DNA from 4 places in the Alloalcanivorax xenomutans genome. Region 2 is predicted to be linked to each of the others. Evidence: predicted binding sites of a transcription regulator. Region 2 holds the regulator's gene; each other region holds the start of a gene.
The links. Region 2 encodes sigma-54, which starts transcription at its own class of promoters, with help from an activator protein. Its sites were predicted from a motif close to TGGCACNNNNNTTGCTNT; they were not measured.
Positions count from the first base shown of each region.

Region 1: glnL (nitrogen regulation protein NR(II)) is a predicted target of sigma-54. The motif match lies at 2,904-2,921, and genes of this name have one in related genera.
Region 3: cynS (cyanase) is a predicted target of sigma-54. The motif match lies at 2,141-2,158, and genes of this name have one in related genera.
Region 4: RYH70_RS12370 (circularly permuted type 2 ATP-grasp protein) is a predicted target of sigma-54. The motif match lies at 2,391-2,408, and genes of this name have one in related genera.

Region 1 covers NZ_CP136538.1:608,308-613,052, reverse strand. The annotation lists gene pip (prolyl aminopeptidase) at 1-5, opposite strand, end outside; gene glnG (nitrogen regulation protein NR(I)) at 313-1,737, opposite strand; gene glnL (nitrogen regulation protein NR(II)) at 1,779-2,882, opposite strand; gene RYH70_RS02970 (DUF4124 domain-containing protein) at 3,051-3,761, opposite strand; gene RYH70_RS02965 (transposase) at 4,329-4,745, shown strand, end outside.
Region 2 covers NZ_CP136538.1:3,465,258-3,470,002, forward strand. The annotation lists gene RYH70_RS15870 (KdsC family phosphatase) at 1-47, shown strand, start outside; gene lptC (LPS export ABC transporter periplasmic protein LptC) at 44-601, shown strand; gene lptA (lipopolysaccharide transport periplasmic protein LptA) at 576-1,238, shown strand; gene lptB (LPS export ABC transporter ATP-binding protein) at 1,241-1,966, shown strand; gene RYH70_RS15890 (RNA polymerase factor sigma-54) at 2,114-3,580, shown strand; gene hpf (ribosome hibernation-promoting factor, HPF/YfiA family) at 3,649-3,948, shown strand; gene ptsN (PTS IIA-like nitrogen regulatory protein PtsN) at 3,957-4,430, shown strand; gene rapZ (RNase adapter RapZ) at 4,503-4,745, shown strand, end outside.
Region 3 covers NZ_CP136538.1:1,133,761-1,138,505, reverse strand. The annotation lists gene RYH70_RS05320 (PhoH family protein) at 1-159, shown strand, start outside; gene ybeY (rRNA maturation RNase YbeY) at 131-619, shown strand; gene RYH70_RS05310 (HlyC/CorC family transporter) at 667-1,542, shown strand; gene cynS (cyanase) at 1,644-2,084, opposite strand; gene lnt (apolipoprotein N-acyltransferase) at 2,258-3,727, shown strand; gene RYH70_RS05295 (nuclear transport factor 2 family protein) at 3,827-4,210, shown strand; gene RYH70_RS05290 (MBL fold metallo-hydrolase) at 4,321-4,745, shown strand, end outside.
Region 4 covers NZ_CP136538.1:2,688,010-2,692,754, forward strand. The annotation lists gene RYH70_RS12365 (alpha-E domain-containing protein) at 1-906, opposite strand, end outside; gene RYH70_RS12370 (circularly permuted type 2 ATP-grasp protein) at 900-2,339, opposite strand; gene RYH70_RS12375 (electron transfer flavoprotein subunit alpha/FixB family protein) at 2,605-3,534, opposite strand; gene RYH70_RS12380 (electron transfer flavoprotein subunit beta/FixA family protein) at 3,534-4,283, opposite strand.

The DNA of each region.
Region 1 (4,745 bases), 1.7 Mb from region 2:
GCCATGGTGATCTTCTTGCCGGGGAGCGCTCCAGCATAAGGGTTGCGGGGACAAGCGCAAGACGTGGGAAAAACCCCCTGAAATCCTCTGGCCGCTGGTGTTCCATAATTTGCCGGCACACCATTCGCTGTTAAAGCAGCTTCCAACGGGCAGGACTACGAAGCCACTGTGGGAAGCTTGCTTGCAAGCGAATGTCCCAACATCAGAGGCCGCATTCGCCAGCAAGCTAGCTCCCACGGACCCTGCCACGAAGCCGCTGTGGGAGCCTGCCTGCAGGCGAATACCCAACGTCGTGCGTCCGGCGCCCCCTGATCAATCCTCGCCGCTGAACTCCGCTTCCATGTCCAGCTCCTTGATCTTGCGGGTCAGGGTATTGCGCCCCCATCCGAGCAACGCCGCCGCGTCACGTTTACGGCCACCGGTATGCTGCAGCGCCACTTCGATCATGGTGCGCTCGAACACCGGCACCGCTTGATCGAGAATCGCCCGATCGCCCTGGGCAAGCGCCCGGTCCGCCCACTGACGCAGGGATTTCTGCCAGTCGCCGCCGCCTTCGGCGGGACGGCCCACGGACTGACGCAGTTCCGGCGGCAGATCGTCCACCAGCACTTCCCGGCCGGACGCCATTACCGTCAGCCATCGGCAGGTGTTTTCCAACTGCCGCACGTTGCCCTGCCAGGGCAGCGCCGCCAGATACTTCTCGGTGTCCTTGTGCAGCACCTTGGGTTCCACGCCCAGTTCGCTGGCGGCCCGTTGCAGGAAGTACCCGGCCAGTTGCGGGATGTCTTCCCGGCGCTCAGCCAGCTTCGGAATATGGATGCGAATGACATTGAGACGGTGGAACAGATCCTCGCGGAAATCGCCTTCGCGTACCAATCGTTCCAGATCCTGGTGAGTGGCGGCGATGATGCGCACATCCACATGAATCGGCGTGGTACCACCGACCCGGTAAAATTCGTTTTCCTGCAGCACCCGCAATAGCCGCGTCTGGGCCTCCAGCGGCATGTCACCGATCTCATCCAGAAACAGGGTGCCGCCGTTGGACTGCTCGAAGCGCCCCACCCGCTGGGCATTGGCGCCGGTGAACGCGCCCTTTTCATGGCCGAACAATTCGGATTCGATCAAATCCTTGGGAATCGCCGCCATGTTCAACGCCACGAACGGCTTTTCCCGGCGCATGGAATGACGGTGCAGCGCCCGCGCCACCAGCTCCTTACCGGTACCCGACTGGCCGTTGATCAACACGGTGACATTGGAATGGCTGAGCCGGCCAATGGCGCGAAAGACTTCCTGCATGGCCGGCGCTTCACCGATGATCTCGGTGGGGGTTTCCTCGTTGGCCACCACCGCTTCACCGCGGGCCTCCTGGCGGTGCTTGATGGCCCGCTTCACCAGCGCCACCGCCTCGTCCACGTCGAACGGCTTGGGCAGATACTCGAACGCCCCGCCCTGATAGGACGCCACCGCGGAATCCAGATCCGAGTGCGCGGTCATGATGATGACCGGCAGATCCGGGTGCTTGCGCTGCAGGATCTTGAGCATGCGCAACCCGTCGGTGCCAGGCATGCGCACGTCGGAAATCAGCACATCCGGTTCCCGGGTGCCTTCTTCCAGGGTATTGAGGGCCTCATCCGCATCCTCGAAACAGGCCAGTTGAAACCCCTCCTGGCTGAGCGCCTTCTCCAGCACCCAGCGGATGGAACGGTCATCGTCGATCACCCATATGGTCGAGGTCATGCCTGTGCTCTCCCTACATCATCGGGCCACTGGCCGGCCTGTCAGGCCGGAACCGAGGTGGCGCTGTTCGCTTCCGGTAATTCCATGGGCAGCAGCAAACTGAACAGGGTCCGGCCCGGTTCGCTGTCGCATTCAATCAACCCCTGGTGCTGGCTGATAATGGATTGGGCGATGGACAACCCCAGACCGGAGCCATTGGCTCGGCCGCTGACCATGGGATAAAAGAGGGTTTCCCGTAACTCTTCCGGGATCCCCGGGCCGTTATCTTCAATGTCCACCCGCAACACCAGACGGTGGCGGGTGGAGCCGATGGTGAATTGCCGCAATACCCGGGTGCGCAGAAGGACCTGCGCGTCCTCGGTGCCGGATTCCAGCAACGCCTGGATGGCGTTGCGCATCAGATTGAGCAGCACCTGGATCAGTTGATCGCGGTCGGCGGGGATGTCCGGCAGGCTGACATCGTAGTCGCGCAGGATGCGCACGCCCTGAGGATATTCCGCCAGCAACAGTTGGCGCACATGCTCCAGGCATTCGTGCACGTTCACGTCGGCGAACGCCGGCGGTTTACGCGGCCCGAGCATGCGATCCGCCACCGAACGCAGACGGTCCGCCTCGTCGATGATCACCCGTGTGTACTCGGCCAGATCCGCACTGGGCAAAGCACGCTCCAGCAGTTGCGCGGCGCCGCGGATCCCACCCAGCGGATTCTTGATTTCGTGTGCCACGCCCCGCACCAGCGCGCGAGTGGCCTGATGCGCGTGCACCAGAGCTTCCTCGCGACTGATTTTGAGCATACGGTCGAGCCCCTGCATTTCCACCAGCAACGCCATCGGATAGCCGGGCTCCTGCAGCGGCGTAATGCTGTAATCCACCGTCACCTGCACCCCGGGGGCCACATCCAGCTTCGCCTCCCGGCGGGTAAAGGGGTTACCGTCCTCGATGCACTGCTTTAGTGCATCATGGGCATTGCCGTCATCACGGAAATAGTCCGGCAGCACCTGTCCGATGATCCGGCTGGCACTGGTGGACAACAGAATCTCCGCCGCCGGGTTGAGATAGCAAACCCGCAACTCATCATCCAGCAGCATCACCGCGGTGCGCAGGTGATCCAGCAAGCGTTTGTGCATTACCTTCTCGGTCTTCATGATTCGGCCCATAACGGGGCATAAGCAATTATCAGGCCACTCGCCAGAACCATCGGAATGAGGCAAACCGGGCACTGCTGGAGGGCGCCGGACGGCCTGACAGCCTGAATCAGTGTAGCCAGAACACAGGAAGGGGGCACCAATTTGGTGCAAGAAGGGGAAAAGGGGTCAGGAATCGGGCTTAACCGCTTGGGCACGAGTGGCTGGCTGCCCCACGGAGGCCGGTGAACCGGCCTTCGCGCCGCTTCCACGGGTGCTGCCAGAGCCCGGACTGGCGGCGCCCCCTCGCTGGGCAGCCTGCCCGATCCCGGCCCTTCCACTGGGCGCGGGCGCCTGGCCACTTTGCAACCGGCTGGTGCGATGCACATGCACGGTGACCGCGGAGGAGCGCTTAAGCTCCTTGCCTTGCTGATCCAGCACACGCGCCACCAGCACATGGCTGCCCCGTTCCGGATCCCGCAGCGCGGTTCCGGACAAGGGCTCGCCATTATCCAGAATCTCCAGCCGGTGCCCGGCCTGCAGGGCCGGCTCCAGCGCCACCTCCACACTGATCGCCCCCTCCGGATTCCGCACGGTGGCATTTGACCGCGGGGAAACAATCGCCAGACGATGGTAGCCCTCGAAAACCGGCTGCGACGCCGCCGGCGGCTCGGCCGGGGGCTGGACCCGTTGCGGCCCCGGCACGGTATTGGTGGGACCAATACGCACCGCCTCGGCATCGCGGCCCTCTGGCGGCGCGTCGGTGAATGTCACGTTGCCGTGCTCGTCAACACTACGAAAGATCGTCGTGCCCCGGTTTTCCGGCACATCGTCGGCCCGCGCGGAGACCGCGGCACAGATACCCAGCAGAGTGATCAGTAGAACGGTTGTGGTTTTCATGTGGTCCTCCTCCCCCCAAGAGACACAACTTTGATTCTGACCGCACCGGAACGGGGAGAAAAGGGTCTGGGGCACACTAGAGGAACAACGGTGGTGGAGGCTCCATCGGGGAGGCGGGTCTGCACGGAGACCTTTCGGAACAGGAGCCCACACTACCCATCCCGCCGTGGTTCCTCCGGCGGTTAGAAGGACACCCTGCTTTCCGGCTCCGCTTCGAGGTAATCGGCAAGCGCAGGAGTTCTTCTGACCTTCGGGACATAAATTCGAGCGCCTCCGTGGGAGCTTGCCTGCAAGCGAATTTTTTGGCCCCGAGAGCCAGTTCGCTTGCGGGCAAGCTTGTATGGTTTCCCGGCAAGTCTTAGAAGGAGAAGACTTGTCGGGGTGGAGGGACCAGGCAAGCTTCTGACCCTAGGGTACAGACTGTGGGAGATATGGCCCCACCCCGCACCTTCAAACGCCGATAAGGAATCCATCGGCTGAGCGCGCACTCAGACCGACGATACTCTGCAAGCCAGCGTGACGGTGCGCCCCGACAAGCCCATTTAACCTAGCTGACAGGGGAGCCCCATGGCAATGCCGGCAAGCCGCCCGGAGATCGGGATCGACGCTGCGAAAGACAACCTGGTGATCCACCATCAGGACCTGAACCAAACCCTCACCATCGACAATACGCCCCAAGCCATCCGCCAATGGCTGGCCACCCTCCCCGAGGGCTGCGATATCGCCATTGAGGCGACCAGCACCTATCACATGGACATTACCGAGCGCGCACACGCCAAGGGGCATCGGGTCTATGTGGTGGACGGTTACCGCCTCAGCAACTACCGCAAAGGCGTTGGAGGGCGGGCCAAGACGGATCTGGCCGATGCCCAGTTGCTGGCCCGCCATCTGCACAAGGAGAAAGACGAGTTACGCCCGTGGAGCCCGCCCCCAAAGGCGTACCGGATGCTGCAGAGCCTGCTGCGTCGCCGGGCCGCCTTGGTT
Region 2 (4,745 bases):
TACGGGAAGTGTGCGACAGCCTGCTGCGGCTGCGGGAGGGCCAGTGAGACGGCCCGGCCTGCTCAGCGCCAGCGGTGTTATCCTGCTGGGACTGATCGTGATGATGACCCTGCACGAATGGGGCAACCCCTTGGAAGGCGATAACGAAGCGTTCCTCAGCGCCCCGGCCATCACCGCCGAAAACATCGTCGCCCGTCAGTTCAACCGCGACAGCGGCGAAGTGGAATACCGGCTTCTGGCCAACAATCTGGAACAGTACGAACGCGAAGCGCTGACGCTGCTCGATCACCCGGACCTGAGCCTGAACAACGGCAACAACCAGTGGACCATCCAGGCCGACAATGGTGAAGTACGCGACAACGGCGATCTGATCGTCTTCGAAAACAACGTCGAGGCGGTCAGCAAGAACAACGGCGTCACCCTCGACACCCGGGAGCTGCACTACCTGAGCGGCGATCGCCAGGTTTCCGCCCCGGACACCGTCCATATGCGACACAGTGAAGGCAGCACCCGGGCGGGCAGCATGGACGCGGACCTGGACACCGGGCGCATGACTCTCAAGCAAGGAGTAGTAAGTGAATTCAAAGGACCCAAGCCATAACGGTCCGGTGCATGGCCCGCTGCGCCGCTGGCGCGCGGTAATAGCCGCCGCCATTCTGGTTCCAGCGCTGGCCGTGGCCCAGTCCGGCGCCGAGGGCCCGGTGGAGGTCAGCGCCAACCAGGCCGTGTTCGAACGGGACGCCGGCACTGGCGTATACCGGGGTGACGCCGAACTGATTCAGGGTAACCGTCAACTCAACGCCGATGTCTTGCGGCTGTTCACCGAGAACGAGCAACTGGTGCGGGTGGAAGCCACCGGCAGCCCGGTACGCATGCGTGAAGGCAAGGATCTGAACGCCCACGCCGACAAACTGGTCTACGATCTCAAGCGCCGCCGTCTGATCCTCACCGGCAACGCCTACGTGCAACATCAGGGCAACACCTTCGAAGGGGCCCGGGTGGAATATGATCTCAACTCCCGGCGCATGGACGCCAGCAGCGAGGGCGACAAACGGGTGCGGCTGGTGATTCCGGCCGCCAACGCCTCCCAGGCCCGGAACGGCGACAGCGGCGGCGAGGAGTCGCAAAACGGCGAAGGCAACCCAGGCGAGGACGGCAGCTCGACCCAGTCGCCCGCTAACAGCACGCCGGCCACCGCGCCGGACAACAGCACCCCCAATGATGCGGAGACCCCCTGACCATGGCGAAACTGAATGCCCGCCAACTGGCCAAAAGCTATAAGGGGCGCCGCGTCATCGAGGACGTCTCCCTGGAAGTGGAAGCGGGCCAGATCGTCGGCCTGCTGGGCCCCAACGGCGCCGGCAAGACCACCTGCTTTTACATGATCGTCGGGTTGGTGGAAGCGGACGCGGGGCGCATCGAGATCAACGGCGAGGACATCACCCACCTGCCCATGCACGGGCGCGCCAAGCGCGGTATCGGCTATCTGCCTCAGGAGGCGAGCATCTTCCGCCGCCTGACCGTGGAACAGAACATCATGGCGATCCTCGAAACCCGCAAGGAACTGAGCAAAGCCGAGCGTGAGCAGGAGTTGAACAACCTGCTCGAGGAATTTCACATCACCCATATCCGCGACAGCATGGGCATGAGCCTGTCCGGCGGCGAACGGCGGCGGGCGGAGATCGCCCGCGGCCTGGCCACGGACCCCGCGTTCATTTTGCTCGATGAACCGTTCGCCGGGGTGGACCCGATCTCGGTGAATGACATCAAAGGCATCATTCGCCATCTCAAGGATCGCGGCATCGGCGTGCTGATCACCGACCACAACGTGCGTGAAACGCTGGACATTTGCGATACCGCCTATATCTGCAGCGCCGGCCACATTATCGCCGAGGGCGATTCCCAGACCATCCTTGGCAATCAGCAGGTCCGCGACGTTTATCTGGGCGCCGACTTCCGGCTGTAGCCCCTTGGAAATCGCGGTCAACGGAGCCCTTACTCTTTTTCAATTGTAATTTCAACATTGGCATACATATTGCTTAAATAAATTGCGAAGCGTTGAAAGACGCTGCTATTCTGCCGCCTTGGCGATTCACCAGACCACCAAGGCAGTATGAAACCGAGTCTACAACTCCAGATCGGCCAGCAGCTCACCATGACGCCGCAGTTGCAGCAGGCGATTCGCTTGCTGCAACTGTCGACGCTGGACCTGCGCCAGGAAATCCAGCAGGCGGTGGAAACCAACCCCCTGTTGGAACTCGAAGAAGGGAGCGAAGCCTACACCGAGGACGACACCCCCGCCGATGACGATTGGGAAGCGGAGGAAATGGACCTCGAACGCGACGAGGCCCTGGACGACCTGGTGGAAGGGCCGGTGGAGAGCGACAGTGAATGGGATGACCTCTATGTGGGCCAGTCCGGTTCCGGCTCGGGCAACGGCGAGGACGATGACGCCGATGCCTGGCAACAGCGCCACGTCGCTCCGGTCACCCTCCAGGATCATCTGCTCTGGCAACTCAACCTCAGCCCAATGAGTGATCGGGACCGTGTCATCGCCGGCATCCTCATCGACGCCCTCGACCACCGTGGCTACCTGTCCCTACCCCTGGATGATGTGATCGACACCGCCGAGCGGCAAATATCCGATGCCGATGATCCGGTGGAGGAAGACGAAGTGGTGGCGGTCCTGCATCGGCTGCAGCAGTTCGACCCGATCGGCGTGGCCAGCCGCGACCTGGCCGAATGCCTGGGCGTGCAATTGCGCCAACAACCCGCAGACACTCCACACCTGGCCACCGCGACCGCCCTGCTGGAACATCTCGCGCTACTGGAAAAGCACGACTATGCCGGACTACGCCGCGCCATGGGGGTGACGGAAAGCGATCTCCTCGACGCTCTGGCGTTGTTGCGCACCTTGGATCCAGCCCCGGGCGAACAAATCGGCGGCGAGGTGGCGGAGTACGCGGTTCCCGACGTGGTGGTACGCCCCTTCCGCGGCGGCTGGCGGGTGGAACTGAACGAGGAAGTCCTGCCCAAGGTCAACCTGAACGCCCAGTACGCCCGGCTGGCCCGCCGCACCGAGGGCGAGGACGGCCAGTACCTGCGCAACTGCATGCAGGAAGCGCGCTGGTTCCTGAAAAGCCTGCAAAGCCGTAATGACACCCTGCTGAAGGTGGCCCGGCGCATCGTCGAGGTGCAGCAGGACTTCTTCCACTATGGCGAGGAAGCCATGAAACCGCTGGTGCTGGCGGATATCGCCGAGGCGGTGGAGATGCACGAATCCACCATCAGCCGGGTCACCAATCAAAAGTTCATGCTCACGCCCCGCGGGGTGTTCGAACTGAAATATTTCTTTTCCAGTCACGTGGACACGGAAGGCGGCGGTGAATGTTCTTCCACCGCCATTCGTGCCATCATTAAGAAGCTGGTCGCCGCCGAGAACCCTCGCAAGCCGCTCAGCGACAATAAGCTGGCCAGTTTGCTCAATGAGCAAGGGATCAAGGTGGCGCGCCGGACCGTCGCCAAGTATCGAGAGGCGATGCGAATCCCGTCTTCCAGCGCTCGCAAACGCCTGGTTTGACGACGCGGGAAACGGCTTATAACCCGGGCCAGCGGCCGGGGTTAAATAACGAGGCAAAGGAGCCAGCTATGCAAATCAACATCAGTGGCCATCACCTGGATATCACCGAAGCCCTTCGTGATTATGTGGACGACAAGTTTTCCAAGCTGGAACGGCATTTCGACCAGATCACCAGCATTCAGGTAATCCTGTCCCCGGAGCCGAACACCCACAAAGCGGAATCCACCATCCACATTTCCGGCGGCGAAGTCTTCGCCACCGCCGAGGCCGGTGACATGTACGCGGCTATTGATGCCCTGACCAGTAAGCTGGATCGTCAGATTCTCAAACACAAGGAGAAGACCGTGAGCCGCAAGCACGGTCACTAAGCGGATCTATGCGAGTACGAGAACTTCTCACCGAGGACCGCACCCATAACGGTATCGAGGTGGGTAGCAAAAAACGCCTTCTGGATCAGGTTGCCGAGCTGGCCGCGGCCAGTTGCGGCGACCTCGGCGCCCAGGAAGTGTTCGATGCACTGGTGGCCCGGGAGCGCCTGGGCTCCACCGGTATCGGTGAAGGCATCGCCATCCCCCACTGCCGACTCGGACGCTGCGAGCAAGCGGTGGGCCTGCTGCTGAAACTGGCCGAACCGGTGGACTTCGATGCCGTGGATGGCCGTCCGGTGGATCTGGTGTTCGTTCTGCTGGTGCCCGAACAGAACCCCGAACAGCACCTCAAGACCCTGAGTCACCTGGCCAACCTGTTCAACGACGAGGATTACCGGCGTGAGCTGCGCCAGGCCACGGACGATCATCAACTCTATATTACCGCCGTGGAGTCAGAGGCCGAATTGCGTCTGGCTTCATAAGCTGCGACAGGGCCCATGCGGCCGGTTCTCCCCGGCCCGGGCGTCTTTTGGGGGAAGAAAGCGTCAATCGCCATGAAACTGACCATTCTCAGCGGCCGGTCCGGCTCCGGTAAGACCACGGCTCTGCAAGCACTGGAAGACCACGGTTATTACTGCGTGGACAACCTGCCTCTGGGCCTGCTGCCACAACTGGCCGGACAGTTGGATGACGAGGACCGCGTGCTCGAGCGGGTGGCGGTGGGCATCGATGCCCGTAACCTGCCAAGGCAATTGCTGGCCTTTCCCTCCACCCTGGCGGAACTGCGCAAGTTGCAG
Region 3 (4,745 bases), 2.2 Mb from region 2:
CAGCGCTCGGGGCTGGTCAACGCCCTCGAAGTGCTGGCCGATGAACAGGACATCGGCGTCACCCGTTTCGACAGCCGCGACGTGGTTCGCCACCCGCTGGTTCAACGTATCGTGGAAGCTTACGACCGTCATGAACGGAATACCGACCCCAACCGTTGATATCCAGTGGGCCACGGATGCCCCGGACGCACCGGACGAGAGCGACCTGCAACGCTGGGCTCTGGCCGCCGCGGAGGCTGCCGGCGGCGTGGTCGGGGATATCACCCTGCGGATCGTCGACGACGAGGAAATCCGCGTTCTCAACCGCGACTACCGGGGCAAGGACAAACCCACCAATGTGCTGTCCTTCCCTTTCGACATGCCCGAAGGCCTGCCCGACGACGCCATCGCCCCGCTGCTGGGGGATATCGTTATTTGCGCGGACGTGGTCCGGCGCGAGGCCGCCGAACAAAACAAAACCGTGGAAGCGCACTGGGCGCATATGGTCATCCACGGCGTACTCCATCTGCTGGGTTACGACCATATCGACGATGACGACGCCGAACAGATGGAATCCCTGGAAATCCTCGCTCTTGCCGGCCAGGGCTTTCCGGATCCGTATAACTCGTTGCCCCCATAATTCACAAACCCATAATATCGAAACCATAACATGGAGCCTTACCCCTGATGTCGGACGACTATTCAGACCAGAACAACGGTCGAAGTTGGTTGGAGCGCGTTGGCCAGTTCTTCACTTCCACTCCCGGCTCCCGGGAGGAATTGCTGGATCTGATGCGCTCCATGCGCGACGGTCACGTCATTGACGGCGACACGCTTGGCATCATCGAAGGCGCCATCGGCGTCAGCGACATGCAGGTCCGGGAGATTCTCATCCCTCGCACGCAGATGGTCAGCATCCGTGCCAGCAGCGACCCCCGCGATTTCCTGCCCACCATCATCGAATGCGCCCACAGCCGCTTCCCGGTCATCGGCGATGATCCGGACGAAGTCATCGGTATCCTGCTGGCCAAGGATCTGCTGGCGCTGATTCTGGAGCCGGCCCGCATGGAACGCTTCCAGATCAAGGATCATGTGCGTTCGGCCATGGTGGTGCCCGAGTCCAAGCGCCTGGACTCGCTGCTGCGGGAATTCCGCATCACCAAGAATCACATGGCCATCGTGGTCAACGAGTACGGCGGCATCGCCGGCCTGGTCACCATCGAGGACGTGCTGGAACAGATCGTCGGCGAGATCGAGGATGAGCACGACATCGAGGAAGACGATTACCTGATCAAGGATCTGGAGAACGGCGAGCACACGGTCAAGGCACTGACGCCGATCGAGGATTTCAACGAACATTTTCAGTGCGAACTCAGCGACGAGGAGTTCGACACCATCGGCGGTCTGGTGATGCACGCCTTCGGCCGCCTGCCCGGACGCGAAGAGTCCATCGATCTGGGGCCGTTCCAGTTCACCGTGCTAAGCGCGGACGGCCGCACAATCCGGCTGCTGCGGGTCACTCACCGGCAGGATGATCCGGCTCTGGACACCTCACCGGAGTAATCCCCGGCGCGCTCTTTTGGAACAAATACAGGGACGCCGTGAATTCGTCCCTGTAGGCTCCCTGTCGAACGTCCCTGTTCAACAGGGTCCCGCAACGCAGCTCACCAATGTTTATACGGCAGGAATTTCCCGTTCATGGTCACTACCACACGGTCCCCTTTGGGGTCTTCCTGTTTGTCCACCTCCATGGTGAAGTCGATGGCGCTCATGATGCCGTCGCCGAATTTTTCCTGGATCACTTCCTTCAGCGTGGTGCCATACACACCGGCGATTTCATAGAACCGGTAAATCAACGGATCGGTGGGCACGGTCTGGTCCCAGACCTTGGTGGGAAAGGCTTCCAGTGCCTTGGCCACGTCCTGATCCAGACCCAGATACTCGGTGATCGCCATGGCTTTTTCCGGCGGCGCGCCGTTCATGCCGAGGCAGGCGGACGCCAGCCACACCGGCGCCATCCCCAGGTCCTCGCCCATTTTTTCCCAGGTCAGTCCCCGCTCGGCCTTGGTGGTCACGATGATGTCCGTCATTTGCTGTTTATCCACGGTACTCTCTCCTGTTATGTGCCCAACTCAATGACACGCTTTCTTCCAAACCAAGCTCTGCAAGCTCCATACCAACTCAGAGATATGAGCCCATGGCGCAAGGCGGTTAATTTGCGTATAACGTGGCGTCATCATGCTTGCCCTATGACCTTAGCCGGGAACCACGGATAGCCATGCCCAACCTGTTGCTCGCCCTGATCGCGGGGCTACTGTTTCCCCTCGCCTTTGCCCCCTACGATCTGTGGCCTTTGGTGCTGGTCAGCGCCGCTCTGGGTTATACGGCTCTGGTACGGTCGCCGACCCCGGGCCGCGCTTTCACCGCCGGCTGGCTGTATGGCGTCGGCATGTTCGGGTTTGGCATCAGCTGGCTGCACGTCTCAATGACCGACTACGGCTTCATGCCGTTGTGGATGTCGATTCCGTTCACCGCTTTGTTCGCCATGGGATTGGCGCTGTTTTATGGGCTGGCTTTCTGGTTCACCAAGCGGCGCGGCACCCGCGCCATGGTCTTCGCCGGTACCTGGTTGGTGCTGGACTGGGTGCGTGGCTGGCTGCTGACCGGCTTCCCCTGGCTCTATGCCGGTTACGCCGCCATCGATACGCCGCTGGCCGGGCTGGCTCCATTGGGCGGCGTCTGGGCCCTGACACTGACACTGGTACTGGCCGCCGCCGCGGTGGTGGATCTGGCGCGGCCACGGGTAAGCGCCGGAGCGGCCCTGGCGGTGGTACTGATTCTGGTGACAGCGGGCCTGCTGGCCGGTCGCCATGCCTTCACCCACCCTTCCGGCCCTCGCCAACAAGTGGCGCTGGTACAGGGCAATATTCCGCAGGATCTGAAGTGGCTGGTCACCATGCGTGACGAGACCCAGGAGATTTATCACTCGCTCAGCGCCGACCTGCCCGAGGACACCCTGGTGATCTGGCCGGAGTCGGCGATGATCGAGTTCTATCAGGATATTCGCGGCTTCGTGGATGGCGAGGGCGAACGGATCGCCGCCAACGGCGGCGCCCTGATCAGCGGCCTGCCCTGGCGCGACGCCAGCACCTACCCGCCGCGCTACCACAACAGCGTGGCGGTGGTGGGCACCGGTCACGACGGCGTTTACCACAAACAGAAGCTGGTACCGTTCGGCGAATATGTGCCACTGGAAAGTCTGATCCGCGGCTGGATTCCGTTCTTCGATCTGCCCATGTCCAGCTTCACGCCAGGCCGCCCCGACCAACCCAACCTTTTCGCCCTGGGCCAGGAGATCGCGCCGGCGATCTGCTACGAGATGCTCTACCCGGCCCAGGTGGCGGAGCGCACCGGCAACGCGGACGTACTGCTGACCATCAGTAACGATGCCTGGTTCGGCCACTCCGCCGGGCCCCTGCAGCATTTTCAGATGACCCGTTTGCGCGCCTTGGAAACCGGACGCTGGCTGTTGCGCGGCACTAATAACGGTGTCACCGCCGTAGTGGACGCGCACGGCCAGGTGCGCGACCGGTTACCGCAATTCGAGCGCGGCGTTTTGATCAGCGAATACCAGCCGCGCCGGGGCCAGACTCCGTTCATGGTGGCCGGCGTCTGGCCCACGCTGCTGCTGGCTCTGGCCATGGCGGTGCTGGCCGGCGGAGAAGGCCGCCGCCGTGCCTCACGCTGAGCCGCGCCAGTACCGCTAAACCGGCCGTCATCTGTACCGTGACGACCCTTCGCGGTTGCGCGCATACTGAGTAATTCCATGTCCCCTTGCGGAGGTCCCATGCCCCACCGACTCAATCATGCCGATCTGCAGAACCATGCCCGTCACTGGATAGAGGCCTGGAACCGGGGTGATGTGGAGGCGGTGGTGTCCGCCTTCAGCGACGACGCCGAGTTCATCAGCGCGGTGGCCGAACCCTACGTGGGCACCAGCCGCATTCAGGGCAAAGCGGCATTGCGCGATTACTGGGTAGCGGCTCTTGCCGACCGGCCGGGTTTGCACTTCGAATTGGTGGCCGCTATTTGTGACGAACCGGGACAGCAGCTGGTGGTGCATTACATCGCCAGCGCCAATGGCAAACGGGCCTTCGCCTGCGAAATCATGCGCTTTGACAACGGGCGCCAGGTCTACGGCGAGGCTCTTTATGGAGCCCCGGTATTATAACCGGCCCGAATTACTTATCTCTAAAAAGAATAAGCATATAACTTATTTGACTTTCACTTCCGTGCCCCCTATAACGGTGCCATCCCGCAACGTTTTGGATGGATAGGGTCATGACCGGTCCGCAAGTGGAAAGCTTCTTCGACACTGATACCAATACCGTCAGCTATGTGGTGATCGACCCCGGTACCCGCCACTGCGCGGTGGTGGATTCGGTACTGGACTACGATCCGGCCGCCGGGCGCACCCGATACCACAGTGCCCAGCGGCTGGTGGATTACGTGCATGAGCACGATCTCATCGTGGAATGGCTGCTGGAAACCCACGTCCACGCCGATCATCTGTCGGCGGCGCCCTGGATTCAGCAACAGGTGGGCGGCAAGCTCGCCATTGGCTCCCATATTCGAACGGTACAAAACACCTTCGGTAAAATCTTCAACGCCGGTTCCGAATTCGCCCGTGACGGCAGCCAGTTCGACCACCTGTTCGAAGACGGTGAACACTATCGGATCGGTAATCTGGAGGCCGTGGCGTTGCA
Region 4 (4,745 bases), 780 kb from region 2:
CGCCAGCTCATTGATACGGCGCAGAAAATCCGTCAGGTAATCGTGCAAACCGGTGTCCAGCACATGCTCCAGATCACCGTATTGCAGCCGCGCGAACTGCACCGCCGCCAGGCGCTTGGCGGTCTGCCCGGCCCGCCCCTCGATCGCCGGCAGCAACTCACACAGCATCTGCATGCAGGAGCGCAGCGAGCGTGGCACCTCGGCGCCGAGAATCAGCAGCTCCGCCACCCGGTCGGCATTAATGGCCTCGCTGTAAAGCTCGCGATAGGACTCATACGCCCCCACCGAATGCAGCAAGGCGTGCCAGCGATAGAAGTCCATGGCGTCACCGCCGGAGGGAACGCCGTAAAGAGTGCCGATCTGATATTTCACATCCAGGATACGGGCCGTGTTATCGGCCCGCTCGATGAAGGTGCCAATGCGCAGAAAGCGGAAGGCATCATTGCGCATGATGGTGCCGTAGGTGGCGCCACGGAACAGGTGGGAGCGCTTTTTCACCCAATCAAAAAAGGCGCTGGCGCCGTATTGGTCCAGGCCCCCGCGGCGAATCTCCTTCAACTCCAGCCAGGTGCTGTTGATGCTTTCCCACATCTCGGCGGTGATCTTGCCACGCACCGCGTGGCCGTTTTCCCGCGCCAGACGCAGGCAATTGAAAATACTGCCGGGGTTGTCCTGATCCAGGGTGAAGAAATGCAGGACCTCGCGCACCTGGACGTCATCGTGCCGGCTCATATACAGCTCATGCGAGCCCGAGATCATCAACGGCGCCATCATCTCATCACGGGGATTGGCGACGAACGGCATCATCGACAGATTCCAGGCCACGTCGAGCATGCGAGCGGTGTTCTCGGCCCGCTCAACCAGGCGGGACAGCCAATACAGGTCGGAGGCGGTGCGACTCAGCATGACGGCGCCTCCACCACCCAGGTGTCCTTGGTACCGCCCCCCTGGGACGAATTCACCACCAGCGAACCGGCATTCATCGCCACCCGCGTAAGACCGCCCGGCACCATGCGGGTGGCACGGCCGTCACTGAGCACGAATGGGCGCAAGTCGATATGCCGTGGCGCGATACCCTGTTCGACGAAGATCGGGCAGGTGGACAGCGACAGGGTCGGCTGGGCGATGTAATTATCGGGCCGTGCCCGCAGACGCTGACGAAAACTCTCGATCTCCTCGCGGCTGGCCGCCGGCCCGACCAGCATGCCGTAACCGCCGGCACCGTGGACCTCCTTAACCACCAGCTCCGGCAGATGCTCCAATACGTACTGGAGATCCTCCGGGCGGCGACACAGCCGGGTCGGAACATTCTCCAGAATCGGCTCCTCACCCAGATAGAAGCGGATCATCTCGGGGACATAAGGATAGATGGACTTGTCATCGCCGACCCCGGAGCCGATGGCGTTGGCCAGCACCACCTTACCCTGCCGGTACACCGACAGCAGGCCGGGCACCCCCAGCATGGAGTCCGGATTGAACGCCAGCGGGTCGAGAAAATCGTCATCAATACGGCGATAAATCACGTCCACCCGTTGCGGCCCGGCGGTGGTGCGCATGTAGACGAAGCCATCCTTGACGAACAGATCCGCCCCCTCCACCAACTCGATCCCCATCTGCTGCGCCAGAAAGGCGTGCTCGAAGTAGGCGCTGTTGAAACGCCCCGGGGTCAGCAGCACCACCGTGGGATAGGGCACGGCGCTGCTGTGCTGCAGGGTATCCAGCAACAGCGATGGATAGTGCTCCACCGGCGCCACCGATTGCCCGGCGAACAACTCCGGGAACAACCGCATCATCACCCGCCGGTTTTCGATCATGTAGCTGACCCCGGAGGGGGTACGCAGATTATCCTCCAGAACGTACCAGGTTCCCTCTCCGTCACGGATCAGGTCCACGCCGCTGACGTGGCTGTACACCTGGTTGGGCAGATCCACATCCTGCATGCAGGGCTGGTAATGGGCGTTGCCATAGATCTGGTCGGCGGGAATGCGGCCAGCACGGATGATCTCCTGGCCGTGGTAAATATCATCGAGGAATTGGTTCAGCGCCCTCACTCGCTGGGCCGTACCCTGCTCCAGGTGGCGCCATTCCTGCTCGGGAATAATGCGGGGAACCACGTCAAAAGGAATCAGCCGCTCCGCGCCGCTCTCCTCGCCGTAGACATTGAAGGTGATACCAACCCGGTGGAACAGCAGCTCGGCTTCCTGACGCTTGCGGTGCAGGAGCTCCTTGGACTGCCCCAACAACCAGCCGTGATAACTGGAATAGTGGGGGCGAACCGCCCCTTCCCTGGCGAACATCTCATCAAAGCCGGACACCGCCGGCGGTGTAATCGACTGCATGGCGCTTTATTCCCTGTGGCCCTCTCCCCAACGACGGGGATAGCAACAGGCTCAGCAAGGGATATGCCAATTCGGGGGCAAAGGATTCAGTGGCATCCGCCCCGGCATGGCGCAGGGCCGCGATCCATGCTGAAGCAGGCCGACCTTGGGGCACCAAATCGGGGCACGACAAGGCTTCGCCAGCAGGGCAATGGATTCCCTCGTCCCAAAAGCAGAAAGCCCGGCACTAGGCCGGGCTTTCCAGGGCATCTTCGAATGCGGGTGTTCAGAGCTTGCTGTCGAGCTCCGGTACCGCTTCGAACAGATCCGCCACCAGACCGTAGTCCGCCACCTGGAAGATGGGGGCTTCTTCGTCTTTGTTGATGGCCACGATCACTTTGGAATCCTTCATGCCCGCCAAGTGCTGGATGGCACCGGAGATACCGACGGCGATGTACAGGTTCGGGGCAACGATCTTACCGGTCTGACCCACCTGCATGTCGTTCGGCACGAAACCGGCGTCAACGGCGGCGCGGGACGCACCCACGGCGGCGCCAAGCTTGTCGGCCACTTTGTAGAGGATTTCGAAGTTGTCGCCGTTGCCCATGCCGCGCCCACCGGAGATCACGATGTCGGCGCTGGTCAGCTCCGGACGGTCGGACTTGGCCAGTTCCTCGCCCACGAAGGAGGAGATACCGGCGTCCTTGACCACGTCAACGCTCTCAACGCTGGCGGAACCGCCTTCCTCGGCAACGCCGTCGAAGGAGGTGCCGCGCACGGTGAGCACTTTCTTGGCGTCGGCGCATTTCACGGTGGCGATGGCGTTACCGGCGTAGATCGGACGCTTGAAGGTGTCGCCGTCGACCACGTCGGAGATTTCAGAGATCTGCGGAGCGTCCAGCAGAGCAGCCACGCGCGGCGCGAAGTTCTTGCCGGTGGTGGTGGCGGCGGCCAGGATGTGGCTGTAGTCGCCGGCCAGTTCAACCACCAGGTCGGCGATGTTTTCCGCCAGCTGGTGCTCGTAGGCGTCGTTGTCGGCGCACAGCACCTTGCTTACGCCATCAACCTTGGCGGCCGCTTCAGCCACGGCGCCACAACCTTTACCAGCAACCAGGACGGTGATGTCGCCACCGATCTCTTTGGCGGCGGCAACCACGCTCAGGGTAACCTTGTTGAGCGTAGCGTTATCGTGTTCGGCGTAGACTAAAACACTCATCAGATCACCTTCGCTTCGTTTTTCAGTTTATCCACCAGCTCATCAACGGAGCCCACCTTGACACCGGCACTGCGTTCCGGCGGCATTTCCACTTTCTCGGTGGTGACGCGCGGAGTCAGGTCAACGCCCAGATCAGCCGGGGTTTTCACGTCCAGCGGCTTCTTCTTGGCTTTCATGATGTTCGGCAGGGAAGCGTAGCGCGGCTCGTTGAGGCGCAGATCAGTGGTTACCACCGCCGGCAGGCTCAGTTCAACGGTTTGCAGGCCGCCGTCGATTTCACGGGTCACTTTCACCTTGCCGTCGGCCACGTTCACTTCGGAAGCGAAGGTGCCTTGCGGCATGCCGGCCAGAGCCGCCAGCATCTGACCGGTCTGGTTGTTGTCACCGTCGATGGCCTGCTTGCCGAGGATGACCAACTCCGGCTTTTCTTCATCAACGATGGCTTTGAGGGCCTTGGCGATACCCAGAGGCTGAACTTCCTCGTCGGTTTCCACCAGAATCGAACGGTCCGCGCCCAGCGCCATGGCGGTACGCAGTTGTTCCTGGGCGGCCTTGGGACCGATGGACACGGCAACGATCTCGGTAACCACGCCTTTTTCCTTCAGCCGTACCGCTTCTTCCACAGCGATTTCACAGAAGGGGTTCATGGCCATTTTCACATTGGCGAGATCAACACCGGAGTTGTCTGCCTTCACGCGAACCTTAACGTTGTAGTCAACGACTCGCTTGATGGGTACAAGAACCTTCATAGGATCCTCGGAATGTTCCACTGATGACTTGTAGAAGGAGGCGAGACGACGCCGTTACCGGGTCCACCCCCGCGAGAGAGCGGCTATCTTGAACTCTGCCCGGAACGAGGTCAATAGGCCGGAAAATCGTAAGCAGATGATTTTGTTGCAAATAGACACCAATTTTCGCCCATTTTTCATGACCTTGCGGTCATCCCGGCAATAACGGCCGGCTTGCTCCGTCTCCCCCGCCCTTGCCCATTTCCACTGATCCGACGATAATCCAAACGCTCGTTTGAATTAACGTGGAAAACCATTCCGAAAGTGGTGGAATATAGCTGATGCTTATATACTCCGCGCACCCTAAGGCCTGCCCCCGCCCGGTTTATGCGGTGGCGGATGCAGGCGCCCGAACCTCTGAACAGCGCTCTATGTCTTGCCGGCCCATAAGGCTCGCAGCGACTGGCCGGCCATACCAAGGCC